One region of the Rhizobium sp. BT04 genome, then DNA from elsewhere that is predicted to be linked to it. Evidence: predicted binding sites of a transcription regulator. Region 1 holds the regulator's gene; each other region holds the start of a gene.

Region 1 (4,194 bases):
GTCGAGGCACCCGAGGGAACGGCCGCGCGGCCCATGCTGCCGTCTTCGAGATAGACATCGACTTCGACGGTGGGGTTGCCACGGCTATCGAGAATCTCGCGGGCGATGATATCGGTGATTGCAGTCATGGGTTCTTCCTGCTCGGTGGGTGATAAGTCGTTCGAAGCCTGTCATAATCGAAGGCGTGCAAATTACAATGGCGCAGTTTTCCGCCTTCGAACCAGCTTGTCCGATCTCGCCTACAGCACGATCATGTCAGGCTGTTGAACGTCAGGCCTTGGCGACCGCGTCGAAGGCGAGCAGCTTTTCCAGAAGCCGCGGCATGTCCTTGAGATAGACCATGTTCGGGCCATCGGAAGGCGCATTGTCCGGGTCCTGATGGGTTTCGACGAAGACGCCGGCAATGCCGGTCGCTACCGCTGCACGCGCCAGCGTTTCCACGAATTCCCGTTGACCGCCGGAGGAATCCCCCTGCCCGCCCGGCTGCGCCACGGAATGTGTGGCATCGAAAACAACGGGGGCGCCCATCGCTGCCATGATCGGCAACGAACGCATATCGGAAACCAGAGTGTTGTAACCGAAGGAGGCGCCGCGCTCGCACAGCAGCACGTTCGGATTGCCGCTGGCGTTGAGCTTCTTCAGGACGTTCTTCATATCCCAGGGAGCGAGGAACTGGCCCTTCTTGACGTTGACGACGCGGCCGGTCTTGGCGGCGGCGATGAGAAGATCGGTCTGGCGGCAGAGAAAGGCTGGAATCTGCAGCACATCGATCACCTCTGCCACTTCGGCGCATTGCTCGGCGGTATGGACATCGGTCAGGACGGGAAAGCCGAATTCCTTCTTCAGGTCGGCAAAGACCTCCATACCCTTTTCAATCCCGATGCCGCGTTCGGCCGAAAGCGAAGTGCGGTTCGCCTTGTCGAACGAGCTCTTATAGACGAGGCCGATGCCGAGCTTTTCGCAAAGCTCCTTCAGCGTGCCGGCGACCATGAAGGCGTGGTCGCGGCTCTCCATCTGGCAGGGGCCGGCAATCAGCGACAGGCGGCCGGCATTTGAAAAGGTGACCTGGCCCTGGCCTTCGCCGATCTTGACTTCGGAATTCGTATCGGTGCTCATCGTGTTTCCTCGAAGGCGAAGAGCGTGCCCTGCCCGGGCGCGGGCTTCACCAGAATGCGATTGTTCTTGCGCGTATACGTCACTCCGTTAGCAGCCAAATGCGCTTCTGTCACGGCAAGATCGGCGACAGCAAAGAGGATTGCCCGGCCGCGCAGGCCGCGGTCGGCGGATGAGACGGCGATCTCGAAATAGGCCTCCAGCCCTTCCGGCGTCATCAGGCTGATTCTCGCATTCGACGCGGCGATATTGACGCCGAAACCGGTTTTCTCGATTGCCGGCTGCGCCGCGACGAGGCTGACGAAGGCGCCGAATGCGGCGGCATCAGGCGCGCAAAGCGCAACCTCGGTTATGCCGATGACGCCATTGGCATGTTTCTCCAGCGCACCACGGTCAGCCGGGAGCGGGTTGATGCGCTGACAGGTGAAGAGGAAGAAATCAGGCGCCCGCAGATCGCTGGCGAAAGCCAATTTGAAGCTGCCGACGCTCTCGGAACCATCCGGCATCATCATCGGCCGGCTGAACTCCAGCATCTCGCCGGCGCTCGATCCCTTGCTGGCGAAATTCTTATGATCACGGGCAGAATCTTCGGTGGCGAAGACGATTGCCGAAAGCCCCTCCTCGCCGCAGCGGAAACGGAAAGCCTGGTTGCGGGCGGTGAAGACATTGCCTTGCCGCGCCGACGTCTCGCTCTCGGCGATGCTCGCAACCCCGAGCGGCTCCAGATAGGTCTTGTCGGCAAAAAAGACGCAGGCATTTTCCGTTCCGAAGGGATGGCGCGCCTCGGCGGCAACGGTAAAGCCGAGCTTGCCGAGCCTTTCGCGCGCCAGATCGATATTGACGACGGGCAGCACGACGTGATCCAGCGGATGCGGTTTGGCGGAATGCGCGTTCATGATATCCCCTCTCGTGGCAAAGCAGAGATGTGTGAGAGTGCCACCCAAGGCAAGACTTGTCCGCCAATCCGGCGAACGAAAATAAAAATCTCAACGAGTTGGCGGCAAGTTTTACGGAAATTTAGCCACTTGCGGAACACATATGGAACATATAGTGTCTGTTCTGGATTTGTTTCAATCAGGGGTCTGACGTCGATGCTCACGCGCAAACAACAGGAGCTTCTCCTTTTCATTCATGAGCGCATGAAGGAGTCCGGCGTTCCGCCGTCTTTCGACGAAATGAAGGATGCCCTCGATCTTGCCTCGAAGTCCGGCATTCATCGCCTGATTACAGCGCTCGAAGAACGCGGCTTCATTCGCCGCCTACCGAACCGGGCCCGGGCACTCGAGGTCATCAAGCTTCCGGAGGCCTACAGCCCCAGCATCCAGCCACGGCGGGGCTTTTCGCCGAGCGTCATCGAAGGCAGCCTCGGCAAGCCCCAGCCGGTCGCCGCTCCCGCTCCTGCCAAACCTGTCGCCGATAACGGCAACTCGGTCTCCGTGCCTGTTATGGGCCGGATCGCCGCCGGCGTGCCGATCTCGGCGATCCAGAACAATACCCACGACATCGTCGTTCCCGCCGACATGCTCGGCTCCGGTGAACATTATGCGCTCGAGGTCAAGGGCGATTCGATGATCGATGCCGGCATCTTCGACGGCGACACCGTGATCATCCGCAACGGCAGCACCGCAAGTCCCGGCGACATCGTCGTTGCCCTCGTCGATGACGAGGAAGCGACGCTGAAGCGCTTCCGCCGCAAAGGCGCCTCGATCGCGCTGGAGGCCGCCAACCCGGCATACGAGACCCGGATCTTCGGGCCGGACCGCGTCAAGGTACAGGGCAAGCTCGTCGGCCTCATTCGCCGCTATCACTGACACCAGACAGGCCGGATTCGGCAAAACTGTTGCTGCGCCAGTCATAGGCGCGATGGCGCATCCATGGCCGCGACAGGGTCTCGAATGCGCTCACGACCTCCAGGCCGGCATCGGTGAAGCGCAACTCCACGGAGCCTGTCCTGCGCAGCGTCTCGCCGGTAAAGAGCGTCCCACCAGAGCGGCAGCTGTTGAAACGCAGGCGGACCGATGTCACGACGATATCGGCCGCATCGCAGGCCGGACCGAGATAGGCGGCATTGTCGATGACGGTGACGATATGGCCATTGCCGAGCCTTGATGTGCACCAGGCCTTCTTGACGCAGGAAAAACGGTTTGCGTCGCCGCCCGCGGCCGCCGCCTGCATCGCCGTCCTCGCTTCGTTCTGCTGATCGCGGGAGAGCCTGACGCGGCGGTCTTCTCCTTCCGGCGGGATAGCGGGACCATCCAGCATCTTCGGCGCTGCATGCGTCGGCAGGACCAGCGCTCGCTGCCACTGGTCGAAGATGAAATCCGGCGGGTTTTCACGGTTGGAAGCGATCGCCGCGACCGCGACGACCGCAACCAGACTACCATCCTCCGAAATCACCAGGTCCGGCGGCCGGGGAACCGGCAGAAGCAGCAGGATAAGAGTCGCGACTGATATGATCGATGTGCCGACATGGCGCAGCCGGGTGCGCAGCAGCGTCAGCAGCAGAAAGCCTGCCACGGCAACAGCGAAATACCAGGCGGGCAAGCGGCCGATGCCGATATCACCGCCCCAGCCGGACACCGTCTTGGCGACCGCAATCACCAGATCGAGGCCGAATCCGACCACCTCCCAGAGGGGAGCGTCCAGACCGAAAGGCATGAGCAACATCGCCAGCAGCCCGGCCGGCATGACGATGAAGGAAATGATCGGCATCGTCGCGAGGTTTGCCGGCAGGCCGTAAGCGGTCAGGCGATGAAAATGCTCGATCGAAAACAGCGCGGTGGAAAAACCGCCGATCAGCGAGGTCAGAAAGACGCCGCCGAAGAAACCGGCGACGGCGACCACCGGCCTGACGATCGGCAGTTTCAGCAAGGCGTTTTCCCGGACACGCCGATCCTTCCACAGCTGATAACCCGATACCAAAGCCAATGTCGCGGCAAAGGACATTTGAAAGCTCGGGCCCAAGACTTCGGAGGGTGAAATGGCGATGATGACCAACGCGGAGAGAACGACATTGCGCAGGCTGATCGATGGCCGATCGAAGAACACGGCAACCAGCATGATGGCCATCATGATAAAGGC
Region 2 (4,194 bases), 380 kb from region 1:
CTTGTACATCAGCGGTTCCTTGGCGCCGAGAAGCTGCGCATGACGCATGGCGCGGCGCATGATACGGCGCAGCACATAGCCGCGGCCTTCATTCGACGGCAACACCCCGTCCGCGATCAGGAAGGCAGAGGAGCGCAGGTGGTCGGCGATGACGCGGTGGCTGGCGCTGCCCTCCGCCTTGACGCCTATCGTATCCTCGATGGTGCCGGTCAGCGTGCGGAAGAGGTCGGTATCGAATACGCTCTGGACGCCCTGAAGGATGCAGGCCATGCGCTCCAGGCCCATGCCGGTGTCGATCGACGGGCGCGGCAGTGGCGTGCGTTCACCGGGTGCGGTCTGCTCGAACTGCATGAAGACGAGGTTCCAGAACTCCAGGAATCGATCGCCATCTTCCTCAGGCGAACCGGGAGGGCCGCCCCAGACATTCTCGCCCTGGTCGATGAAGATTTCAGAGCACGGGCCGCAGGGGCCGGTATCGCCCATCTGCCAGAAATTGTCCGAGGTCGGGATGCGGATGATCTTGTCGTCGGAGAAACCGGCGATCTTCTTCCACAGCGTCGCTGCTTCTTCGTCTTCGGAGTAGACGGTCACCAGCAGGCGGCTCTTCGGCAGATCGAAACCTTCGGTGACGAGCTTCCAGGCAAGCTCGATCGCATTCTCCTTGAAATAGTCGCCGAAGGAGAAGTTGCCGAGCATTTCGAAGAAGGTCAGGTGCCGGGCGGTATAGCCGACATTGTCGAGGTCATTGTGCTTGCCGCCGGCGCGCACGCATTTCTGCGAGGTTGTCGCAGTCGAATAAGGACGCTTCTCAAGGCCGGTGAAGACGTTCTTGAACTGCACCATGCCGGCATTGGTGAACATCAGCGTCGGGTCGTTGCGCGGCACGAGCGGGCTCGACGGAACGATCTCGTGGCCGTTCTTCTTGAAATAGTCGAGGAAGGTCGACCGGATATCGTTCACACCGCTCATGCTATGCCCTTCAATGCTGCCGAAGGCAGGTAAATTTAAATTCATCGGCTTTTAACGTTCGCCTCCGCCACTGTCCAGCAGACAAACAAAACCGGCCGCATTCTCATCAGGAATGCGGCCGGCTTGGACTTTCAAAGGGACTGGCAGAAAAACTCACATCTCGGCGGCGGTATCACCGTCATCGGGATCCGGTCCGCCGTTCTGCAGGAAGCGGTCGGCGATAAGCCCGGCATTCTGGCGCAGCGACAGCTCGATCTCGCGCGCAAGATCCGGATTGTCGCGCAGGAAGGTCTTGGCATTTTCGCGGCCCTGGCCGAGACGCTGGCTGTTATAGGAGAACCAGGCGCCTGATTTTTCGACGATGCCGGCCTTGACGCCGAGATCGACCAGTTCGCCGGTCTTGGAAACACCCTCGCCATACATGATGTCGAACTCGACCTGCTTGAAGGGCGGCGCCATCTTGTTCTTGACGACTTTGACGCGGGTCTGGTTGCCGATCACCTCTTCGCGCTCCTTGACCGCCCCGATGCGGCGGATGTCGAGGCGCACGGAGGCATAGAACTTCAGCGCATTGCCGCCCGTCGTTGTCTCAGGCGAACCGAACATGACGCCGATCTTCATGCGGATCTGGTTGATGAAGATCACCATGGTGTTCGACTTGGAAATCGAAGCGGTAAGCTTGCGCAACGCCTGGCTCATCAGGCGCGCCTGCAGGCCGGGAAGGCTGTCGCCCATCTCGCCTTCGATTTCGGCGCGCGGCGTCAGTGCGGCAACCGAATCGACGACGAGAACGTCGACGGCGCCGGAGCGCACCAGCGTATCGGTGATTTCGAGCGCCTGCTCGCCGGTATCGGGCTGCGAGATCAGAAGGTTCTGCAGATCGACGCCGAGCTTGCGGGCATAGACGGGATCGAGCGCATGTTCGGCATCGACGAAAGCGCAGATGCCGCCCTTCTTCTGCGCTTCGGCAATGGTCTGCAGCGCAAGCGTCGTCTTACCGGAGCTTTCCGGCCCATAAATTTCGATGATACGGCCCCGCGGCAGACCGCCAACGCCGAGGGCGATATCGAGACCAAGCGAGCCGGTCGAGATCGTCTCGATCTCAACAACATTCTCGTTGGAGCCGAGTTTCATGATCGAGCCCTTGCCGAACGACCGCTCTATCTGTGAGAGTGCCGCTTCAAGCGCCTTGCTTTTGTCCACCGATTTGTCCTCTACCAGCCGCAATGAATTTTGAGACATCCGATCCACCTTTAGGTTATTGAAGCCGCTCAAGCAATGTCGAGTTTGTACCCTATTTGTTCCATTCTCGCAATAGGCGATCAAACAATTGAAAGAAAAAGGTAAAATGGCCCGTGTTCTGTATTTGTTTTATCGATGAAAAGCAACGACTTAGGTCTGAAGCACCGACACGCGCGCGCCAAAACCCATCGCATCGATTCGCGCTTCGAGCCTCAGGAGAGCGGCTGAAATGAACAGAAAGATTCTCGTTCTCGGTGGTGCCCATATCGATCGGCGCGGCCGCATCTCCGGCGAGACGGCGCCTGGCGCCAGCAATCCCGGCACATGGTTCGAGGAGCCGGGCGGGGGTGGTTTCAATGCGGCGCGCAACCTTGCAAGGCTCGGTTTCCAGGTAACGATGATTTCGCCGCGCGGCGGCGATCCCATCGGCGAGATGGTCGGCGAAGCCGCCGATGTCGCCGGTATCGACGACCGCCCCTTCGTCTTCCTCGACCGCAAGACGCCGAGCTACACGGCGATCATCGAAAGGGACGGCAATCTGGTGATCGCCCTTGCCGACATGGATCTTTACCGCTTCTTCGTGCCGCGGCGTCTCTCGATCCGCTGGGTGCGAGAGGCCTTCGCCGCCCATGATTTGATTCTTTTCGATGCCAACCTGCCGGAAGAGACGATCGCGGAAATCGTCGCCAAGGCGCGTTCCCTTGCGAAGCCCGCTGCGGCAATCGCCATCTCGCCGGCCAAGGTCGTCAGGCTGAAACCCTGCATCGGGGATATAGACTACCTCTTCCTGAACGAGGCAGAAGCGGGGGCTCTGACCGGGCAGCAGCCGGAGAATGCCGCCGGCTGGCCGCCGCTTCTGAACGAGATCGGCATCAAGAACGCCGTCGTCACCCGCGGCCGCCGTGAACTGGTCGCACTATGCGACGGCCGCGCTGTGACGCTGCAGCCGCCGATCGCCGAGACCGTCGCCGATGTCACGGGTGCCGGCGATTCTCTTGCCGCCGGCACGATTGCCGCCTTGATGCTCGGCCTGCCGCTCGAAGAAGCCGTGCGCCACGGCACCGCGGCCGCGACGCTGACGGTGCAGTCGCGGCACGCCGTCAACGAAAATCTGACGCCAGATCTCTTGAATGAGGCGCTTGCCCTTGTTCCCGAGGTCAGAATTCTGCATTGAAACGGCGAATTGAAGAATTGAGCATGATGTCGTCCGAAAACCGCTCGCACTTTTCGGCATCATGCTCTGTCGATCACAGGACAAGACCATGACCAAACCCATCTCTCCTCTTCTGCCGATCGCCTATTCGAAGGAGGTATCGAGCGCCAAGCAGCGCGGCGCGCCGCTGGTGGCGCTGGAATCGACGATCATCACCCACGGCATGCCCTATCCCGGCAATATCGAGATGGCCCGTAGCGTCGAGACGATCATTCGCGAACAGGGTGCGGTGCCGGCAACGATCGCCGTCATCCACGGCACGCTGCATATCGGCCTTGAAGCCGGCGAACTGGAGCAGCTCGCCAAGGCGACCGAAGTGATGAAGGTGTCGCGCGCTGATCTTGCCTTCGCGATCGCCGAGCGCCGCACCGGCGCCACCACCGTCGCGGCGACGATGATTGCGGCCGCCCGCGCCGGTATCCGCGTCTTTGCCACGGGCGGCATTGGCGGCGTGCATCGCGGCGCCGAGGAAAGCTTCGATATCTCGGCCGATCTCGAGGAGCTCGCCCGCACCGGCGTCATCGTCGTCTGCGCCGGCGCCAAGGCGATCCTCGATATTCCGAAGACGCTTGAGGTGCTGGAAACCCGCGGCGTTCCCGTCGTCACCTATGAAAGCGAAGAATTCCCCGCTTTCTGGTCGCGCTCCTCGGGCATCCGTAGCCCGCTGGCGCTGAACAGCCCGGCGGCAATCGCCAATTTCCAGACGGTACGCGAACAGCTCGGCATCGACGGCGGCATGCTGGTTGCCAATCCGGTGCCGGAGGCCGACG
Region 3 (4,194 bases), 340 kb from region 1:
CGAAGGTGGCGGGATCGAACTCCCCGATCTTCGTCGAGATGATGTGCTTGGCGAGATCGAGCATCTCACCTTCGATCTTCACCTTCGGTATCCCTTCGAATGCGGCCTTCGAAGATCGTACCTCGTAATCGTATTGCAGGGTCGTGGCGATCATCCCGTTGCCGTGCGGGCGAATGAGTACCGTACGCATCCGCCGGAACAGCACCGTCTTCGCAATGGCGGCGACCTTCGCCTTCTTCATTCCGTCCCGGAGGAGGGTGAACGCGTCCGATCCGGCACGGTCGCTCGGTGTCAGGTAATAAGGCTTGTCGAAATAGACGTCGTCTATCTCGGAGCAGGGGACAAATGCTTCGATCTCAAGCGTTTTGTTGCTTTGGGGGATCGCAGCCGCGATCTCTTCCGGGTCGATCATGATGTAGCGACCGTCGTCGACCTCGAAACCCTTGGTCTGCTCCTCTTTCGGGACCGGCTCTTCGGTCTCGCCGTCGACGAAAATGCGGTTCACCCGGTTGCCCGTTGCTTTGTTGACGGTGTTGAAAGTGATGCGTTCAGCGGTGGACGCAGCCGTGTAGAGGGCCACCCCGCAGCTGACTTCTCCAACTTTCAGAAAGCCCTTCCACTGGGCACGGTGTCCTGACGCCATGACGCGACGCTCCGAATCAGTGATTCGCGACTCAAAGACGTGCGACGGTGATTCGTTCCGACTCGAAACGAATCATTTTTCAATGAGTTACGACCTGATGTTGAGGTTCTGAATCGGGGACGCCTTAGCCGGGTAGATTAGCGTATCGTCGGCCTACTCAGCCAATATCAGCTGTCGCTAAAGCAAGCGCCTGAAACAGGAAGGCCAGCACAGCTACGTGAACAGTAGCAACTGCGGCGGTTCGCGGTCCGCCGCCTTGCGTTCCAATGACGACAATGTCACGCCGAGCAGTCTGATGCCTCGGCTGACTGGAAAGACCGCCCGCAGCAGCGAGTTCACCGCATCCTTCAAAACGGCGTATGAGCCGAAGGGCATCGCAGTCGTCTTGCTCCGAGTGATCTGAGTGAAGTTGTCGTACTTCACCTTGAGCGTCACCGTTTTGGCGCTGATTTCATTGGCATCGCAATAAGTCCAGACCTTCTCAATCAACGGCCGGATGCCTTCCCAGGCCGGAACGAACGAATGAATGTCCACCGTGAACGTATCTTCCGCGCCAACGGATTTTCTGACGCGGTTGGGTTTAACCTGCCGGTCGTCAATGCCGCGTGCGATACCATGGAAGTAGGGGCCCGACTTTCCGAAATGGTTGATCAGGAATTCGAGGCTGCGGGCTTTGAGATCAGCGCCGGTCTCGATGCCAAGTCGGTTCATCTTCTCGGCTGTTGCAGGGCCAACGCCGTGGAATTTCTTGACGGGCAGGACCTCCACAAAGGCCGGGCCGTTCTTTGGGGTGATTACCGCTTGGCCGTTCGGCTTGTTGAGGTCGCTTGCCATTTTCGCCAGGAATTTGTTGTAGGAAATCCCTGCAGACGCGTTCAGTCCCGTAGCCGCCTTGATCTTGGCGCGTATCTCCAGTGCGATCTCGGTCGCGATGTCCATGCCTTTAAGGTTTTCGGTAACGTCGAGGTAGGCTTCGTCGAGCGAGAGAGGCTCAATCAACGGCGTGTATTCGGCAAAGATTTCTCGAATTTGCTGGGAGACGGCTTTGTAGACGTCGAAACGCGGTCTGACGAAGATCAAGTCAGGGCATTTCCGCTTGGCCGTTATCGATGGCATCGCCGAGTGAACACCAAATTTGCGAGCCTCGTAACTTGCCGCAGCAACGACGCCGCGTGCCTCCGAGCCGCCGACAGCGACCGGCTTGCCGCGAAGGTCGGGATCATCGCGTTGCTCGACGGAGGCGTAGAAGGCATCCATGTCGATATGGATGACCTTGCGCTGTCGATTGATTGTGTCGTGTGGCGCGTCGCTCATGGGTGTTCGGGCGTTTTGTTTATGAGAGGCGGTCGCCATCTGGCGAGTCCTCGTCTTCGTCTGGCGGGAAGAGCAGCATCTCCTGCTCATATTCAAGCTTCGCGATCTGGTCGAACAACGCCTGCTCGTAGTTGGAAAGCACACTCCCGAGATGCGCGAGCGTGTCTGCGGGTAGCTCGCTGCCATCATCCGTCGTCACAGCGATCCTTCCCGCGTAGGCAACGTCAATATAGGCTTGGACCGTCTGCAGTTCGCTTTTCGCGAATTCGATTTTGGCCCCAACGGCGGTTATGCGCAATTCGTCGGCAGTGACTCCGAAGGGTGCGCCTTCCAATCTCTGCTGGCTCCCGTCAAATGAGGTCACGTTCTCCGTCATCGACTTTTCTCCTGTGCTTTACACCGCATCGACAAGACGTCAGGAACGAGTAGCGCCGGGAGTTTTCGACAGGAATTTTTTCTTATCGATGACATTTGCTGCCTGTGGACAGTTCGTCCGTACTCGTTTGAATCCATTCGATCTTCGGCTTCCGATCATGCCGCTCGGTTGCAATTCGAGAGCTGCTCGCCCGTATATGCGCATTGACTCACATTCCACTTGGGAACAAATAGAGAACATACTCGCTTTTGAACGAGATGAAAACCCGATTTTGGAAAAGGCTCCGAATGGCGCAGACCGCCGCGAACCCAATTATCTCCGACCTGCGAGATCGCATTCAGCACCTCGAAGGGGCAGTCGCGCGATCCAAGTCAGTCATTCCATTCGGGGTGGTCGAAATCGACGAACGCCTTCCAGGAGGCGGGTTGGCCCACGGCGCGGTCCACGAGTTTGCGGGAGGCGGAGCAGGGGCAGTTGATGGGGCCGCGGCTGCGCTCTTTGTTGCTGGGATCGCGGCCCGGACGAAGGGCATGGTCGTCTGGTGCCTGGCTCGGCCGGACCTGTTCGCTCCCGCATTGGCCCAGGTCGGTCTCCACCCTGATCGCGTCATCTATGTCGAAGCGATCAAAGAGGAATATGTCCTTGAAGCCTTCGAAGAGGCTTTGCGGTTCCGGGGGCTGGGCGCGGTCGTCGCCGAAACGGTGCGTTTGCCGATGGTCGCGTCACGTCGTCTGCAACTGGCCGCCGAGGGTTCCGGCACCATCGGTCTGATCATCCGACGATGGCGACGGCAGGCCGAGGCGGGGGATTTCGGACATCCGACGGCAGCGGCAACACGATGGCGAATATCGGTTCTGCCATCCGAGCCGCTTCCCGTTCCGGGCGTTGGGCGAGCGCGATGGTTGGCAGAGCTGATCAGGGTCAAGGCAGGCGAAAGCGCGGATTTCGAAATAGGTGCATGCGATGCCAAGGGTCGTATCAGTCTTCTTTCCGACACTGGCGACAGATCGGATCAGACGCGCCGATCCGTCCATACCGGTTGACGGTCCGCTGGTCGTTGTCGCCAGGAGCGGCTCGAAACGATGGCTATCCGCTGTCGACGGAAACGCCGTTAGGCTTGGCCTGCACGTTGGCATGGCGGCTGCAAAAGCTCAGGCCGTGGTACAGGGCCTCCATCTGATCGATGCCGATCCCGCCGCTGATAGTGCAGCCCTCGAACGCCTGACGCTCTGGGCTTTGTCGCAATATTCGCCGATCGTGGCAGCTGATCCACCGGATGGCATCGTCATGGACACCCAAGGAGCCGATCATCTTCAGGGCGGCGAGGAACTGATGCTGTCCGGTCTCGTGAACCGGTTTCGCGCACGGGGTTTGCCAGCTCGTGCCGTCGTTGCCGACACCTGGGGAGCCGCATATGGATTGGCTCGATCGATGACGGTCGAGACCAAGGTCATTCCCGCAGGCAGGACTGCTGACGCAGTTGCGCGGCTGCCGCTCTCGTCACTGCGGTTAGATGCCGAGACCGTTGTCAGCCTGCGCACGCTCGGATTCCAGACCGTCGGCGAGCTGGCTGCGACACCGCGTGCGCCGTTGGCACTTCGTTTCGGTCCGCAGATCGGTCGTCGTGTCGATCAAATGATGGGCCGGGTTGCCGAGCCGATTGATCCGATCCGTTGTCCCGAGATCATCGAAGTCCACCGTGCCTTCGCCGAGCCGATCGGTGCGGCCGAGACCATCGGAAAATACATCTCGCGGCTCGTGGCGAAGCTCTGTCTCGAGCTACAGGCAAAGGGACTGGGCGTCCGCCGCACCGACTTGATCGTCCATCGTGTCGACAATACGATCCAGGCACTCAGGGCAG
Region 4 (4,194 bases), 1.2 Mb from region 1:
CGATCAGCATCGCCCGCAACGACCTGGAGCCGCCGGCACGCGAACTCGTGCCCGAGATTTCGGCGATCTCGGCAACGCTGCAAGCCCGCGGCGCCCTGCTCACCCGCATGTCCGGCTCCGGCGCCACTTGTTTCGGGATCTTTGCTACTATGGCCGCAGCGCAGGAGGCGGTGGCAGGTCTTCACGGCGAGCGGCCGGACTGGTATTTCCAGGCGACGGAAACGGTTTCGGGAGGCAGGTGATGGCAGGTCTGGACGAAAAGCGGCCCTTCATCGCCGTCGGCATCGCGATTCTCACCGTCTCGGATACGCGCACGCCGGAGACGGACAAATCAGGCGACACGCTGGCGGCGCGAATCACCGAGGCCGGCCACAGGCTGGTCGACCGGGCGATCGTGCCCGATGATCGCGAGAAAATCGCCGCACGGGTGAAGGCCTGGACGGAGAGCAAAGACATCGACGTCGTCATCACCACTGGTGGTACCGGCTTTACCGGCCGCGACGTGACGCCGGAGGCGGTGGAGCCGTTGTTCGAAAAGCGCATGGACGGCTTTTCCGCCGTCTTCCACCGCATCTCCTACGAGAAGATCGGCACGGCGACGATCCAGTCGCGCGCGACGGCAGGCGTTGCCAATTCCACCTTCATCTTTGCACTGCCGGGATCGCCCGGCGCCTGCCGGGATGCCTGGGACGGCATTCTGAAAGGACAGCTCGACTATCGCAGCGTGCCCTGCAATTTCGTCGAGATCATGCCGCGTCTGGACGAGCATCTGAAACGCGGCGCGACCAAATAGAATTCGCTATGTGGCAAGGCCCGGCAGAGCCGGCATTGTTTCCCAGCTGTCACCCGACAGCAGGATGCAGCTTATGCCGTGAACATCCGTGACGACGAGTGTCCAGGTTCCGCTTTCGGCGGCGTAGACTTCGAGGACGGCGTTCTGGTTGACCAGTCCGACAGCCGTGAGCTTTTCAGCGAAGTTCCTGTCGAGGAACTTGATAACCTCGGATCGGCCTGCGCAACTGAGCATCGTCTGCGATGCTGCCGAATGCGGATGCGCGATCACCAAAGCCGGCAATATGACGGCCAGCAGGCCGTAGATCATACCGCGTACGCCGTAGATCATACCGCGTGTCATGACGCACCTCCTTTCGCCGGGAACCCGGCAGAAGAGGAGATTTTCGCGGACCTGTTCTGCCGCTCACCGGCATTCCATGGCCATTCCGTTGCGAAGCGCGGCGCTTCGACGGCGCCATATTTGAATTATAGCGCGAAATCCTATTGGGCGCCATCTTTTGCGAGAGCCATGGAGAGTATCGCGGCACCTACCGTGCGGCGCGGGCGACCCAGGAGGGAATGAGTTCGCTCGCCAGCTTGCGCGGCTTCTGGCCTTTGACGAATTCCGTAAGAGCCATCCCGCTTTTGGCGGTGGCGAGCGCCAGCTTTTTCGGCACGAGGAAACCAAGCTCCAGCGGGGGTACGGTGCGGCCGACACGCTGGAAGAACGGGCGCCGATAGCCCCTCGACGCGGTAAAGCGCGCCGGCAGCTTGTTCAGCGCCACATATTCGGCGATCTCATCGATCCAGCCGGCCTGCGGTCTGGCGCCCGGCTCGACGAAGAGCAGCCATTCGCCGCGGGCGGAGCGGACGATGTCCTTGATATCCCATTGTGAATGGAAGCGGCAGCCGGCAGCGTCGGCCACTCGTGAGGTACCGTCGCGCGAGCCGTGATCGAGCACGATCACATCGCTGACAAGCCCTTCCACCGCGCCTGCCACCAGTACCGATAAAGTCTGCGCCAGCTCAGATTCCTGATCATGGCATTCGAGAACAACCGTCAACATCGACTATTCATAATGCGCCGCACAAATTTTTGCCAGCACCGTTTTCCGCATTTTGTTCTTGCATTGTTCTGCTTTTACCGATAGGAATTTAATCATCAAAACGGGCGGGAGCAATGGCTTTCCGCCGCGGGAGAATCCGATGAGAGAGCAGTCCCTGGCAGGGCAGGCCGCATTCGCGCCTGCCAATACGGCAGATATTGCCGATGCAATGATCGTTTCCTCCGGTTTGAGAGTCGAGGTCGATCGGCGGCGCGGCCGTGGGGCGGGATTGAACCCGACAGGGCGGTTCGAGGCACTGCAGCGGGAGAGCTTCGACGACGGATGGCAGACCTGGGAAGAGCTACCGCCGTTCAAGACGGAGGTGCAGATCGAGAAACCGCGCACGGCCATCACCCGCAACGAATCGCCTGATATTTCCTTCGACCGCTCGATCAATCCCTATCGCGGCTGCGAGCATGGCTGCATCTATTGTTTCGCCCGGCCGACGCATGCCTATATGGGACTGTCCGCCGGGCTCGATTTCGAGACGAAGCTGTTTGCCAAGCCGGATGCGGCAAAGTTGCTGGAGCGAGAACTCGCCAAGCCCGGCTACAAGGTGCGGGTGATCGCCATCGGCACCAATACCGACCCTTATCAGCCGATCGAGAAGGAGTGGCGCATCATGCGCGGCATTCTCGAGGTCTTGAACAAGGCGAACCATCCGGTGTCGATCGTCACCAAGTCGGCGATGATCCTGCGCGATCTCGACATTCTGCAGGAGATGGCAGCCAAGAACCTGGTGCGCGTCGGCATCTCGGTGACCACGCTCGATCGCAAGCTAGCCCGGACGATGGAGCCGCGTGCCGCCACGCCGCCGCGGCGGCTGGAGACAATCCACACGCTTGCCGAAGCCGGCATACAGACGGCCGTGATGGCCGCCCCGCTCATTCCGGCGCTGAACGATCATGAGCTGGAGCGCATCCTCGAATCGGCCAAGGCTGCTGGCGCTGCCGAGGCGAGCTACGTCATCCTGAGGCTGCCGCTCGAGGTCAGCCCGCTGTTTCGTGACTGGCTGCTGCAGCATTATCCCGATCGTTACCGGCATGTGATGTCGCTGGTGCGCTCGATGCGCGGAGGCAAGGATTATGATGCCGAATTCGGCAAGCGCATGAAGGGCGCCGGTCCCTATGCCTGGCAGATCGCAAGGCGCTTTGAGATGGCCGCCCGGCGTTTCGGCCTGACGCGACGCAGCGTGCCGCTGCGCGACGATCTGTTTATTCCGCCCGATGGCAGCGGCGTGCAGCTGTCGTTTCTTTGACCTTTTGTGTTTACGCAATTCCAGCAAGACCGCTTCACACTTTTCCTGGAATTGCTTCGAGCTTGCGCATCGGCTGCTCAGAAAAACCGCCCTGTTTTCGAGCCCCGAGCGCAATTCCCGCGGATGGCCTTGACTGCCACCATCCGCCGGACCGGTCCCCGGCCGCCGCCCTGATCCGGGGACTTGCGGGAAATCGGGTTGGCGTGCGAGGTTCAGCCGCATGAAACCTCGCACGCCACCCGATTCTCCCCTGCTGTTCGACACGGCTCCGCTCGTGCCGGATTTCAAGCTCGAGCTCAAAGCCCGCAAGGCCGGCCACTGGCCGGTCGCCGGCGCCGATGAGGCGGGCCGCGGGCCGCTGGCAGGACCCGTCGTCGCCGCTGCCGTCATCCTCGATCCCAAGCGCATCCCCGAGGGTCTGAACGATTCCAAGCAGCTTTCGGCGCAACGGCGGGAGGAATTGTTCGTGCAGATCCTGGCAACCGCCACCGTCTCCATCGCCTCCTCCAGCTCGACGCGCATCGACGAGACGGATATTCGCAAGGCAAGCCTCGACGCCATGCGCCGCGCCATTTGCAGCCTCGCCATTCCGGCAAGCTACGTGCTGACCGACGGCCTCGACGTGCCGCCCGGCCTCGATTGCCCTGGACAGGCCGTGGTCAAGGGCGATGCCCGCTCGGTTTCGATCGCCGCCGCCTCGATCGTCGCCAAGGTGACACGCGACCGGATGATGGCGCGGGCGCATCATGTATTTCCGGATTACGGCTTTGCCGCGCATGTGGGCTACGGCACGGCACAGCACCGCGCCGGCATCGAGAAACACGGCCCCTGCTCCCTGCATCGGATGAGTTTTAGGCCGTTGCGCAAGGTCGAGGACGGTCCAGAGATGGATGAGCTGATCTCCTAGGTCGTCAAGAAAAGGCCGGTATATCCCTCCGTCAGACTGCCGATCAGCCCCTCATCCGCCTGCCGGCACCTTCTCCCCGTAAACGGGGCGAAGGGGACATGCCGAAGCCTTTCCGTCCCCCTCCGCCCTCTCCATTTCCAGCTCACTCT

Evidence for each region. The regulator LexA, encoded in region 1, represses DNA repair genes until DNA is damaged. The targets are predictions, from matches to a motif close to TGTTCNNNNTGTGTTCNG.
Region 2: the regulator LexA is predicted to act here: its motif matches at 2,326-2,343, upstream of recA (recombinase RecA).
Region 3: the regulator LexA is predicted to act here: its motif matches at 2,555-2,572, upstream of QMO82_RS09170 (ImuA family protein).
Region 4: the regulator LexA is predicted to act here: its motif matches at 1,895-1,912, upstream of QMO82_RS27505 (PA0069 family radical SAM protein).

Annotation. Positions count from the first base shown of each region.
Region 1 is NZ_CP125652.1:489,297-493,490, reverse strand. It holds gene eno (phosphopyruvate hydratase) at 1-128, opposite strand, end outside; gene kdsA (3-deoxy-8-phosphooctulonate synthase) at 271-1,116, opposite strand; gene QMO82_RS10955 (VOC family protein) at 1,113-2,009, opposite strand; gene lexA (transcriptional repressor LexA) at 2,205-2,924, shown strand; gene QMO82_RS10945 (ComEC/Rec2 family competence protein) at 2,905-4,194, opposite strand, start outside.
Region 2 is NZ_CP125652.1:865,766-869,959, forward strand. It holds gene alaS (alanine--tRNA ligase) at 1-969, opposite strand, end outside; gene recA (recombinase RecA) at 1,123-2,211, opposite strand; gene QMO82_RS12845 (carbohydrate kinase family protein) at 2,441-3,385, shown strand; gene QMO82_RS12850 (pseudouridine-5'-phosphate glycosidase) at 3,474-4,194, shown strand, end outside.
Region 3 is NZ_CP125652.1:150,492-154,685, forward strand. It holds gene QMO82_RS09155 (Ku protein) at 1-643, opposite strand, end outside; gene dinB (DNA polymerase IV) at 857-1,957, opposite strand; gene QMO82_RS09165 (hypothetical protein) at 1,977-2,333, opposite strand; gene QMO82_RS09170 (ImuA family protein) at 2,621-3,376, shown strand; gene QMO82_RS09175 (DNA polymerase Y family protein) at 3,297-4,194, shown strand, end outside.
Region 4 is NZ_CP125652.1:3,943,194-3,947,387, reverse strand. It holds gene QMO82_RS27525 (4-(cytidine 5'-diphospho)-2-C-methyl-D-erythritol kinase) at 1-242, shown strand, start outside; gene moaB (molybdenum cofactor biosynthesis protein B) at 242-793, shown strand; gene QMO82_RS27515 (hypothetical protein) at 800-1,135, opposite strand; gene QMO82_RS27510 (glycosyl transferase) at 1,323-1,841, opposite strand; gene QMO82_RS27505 (PA0069 family radical SAM protein) at 1,981-3,138, shown strand; gene QMO82_RS27500 (ribonuclease HII) at 3,359-4,045, shown strand.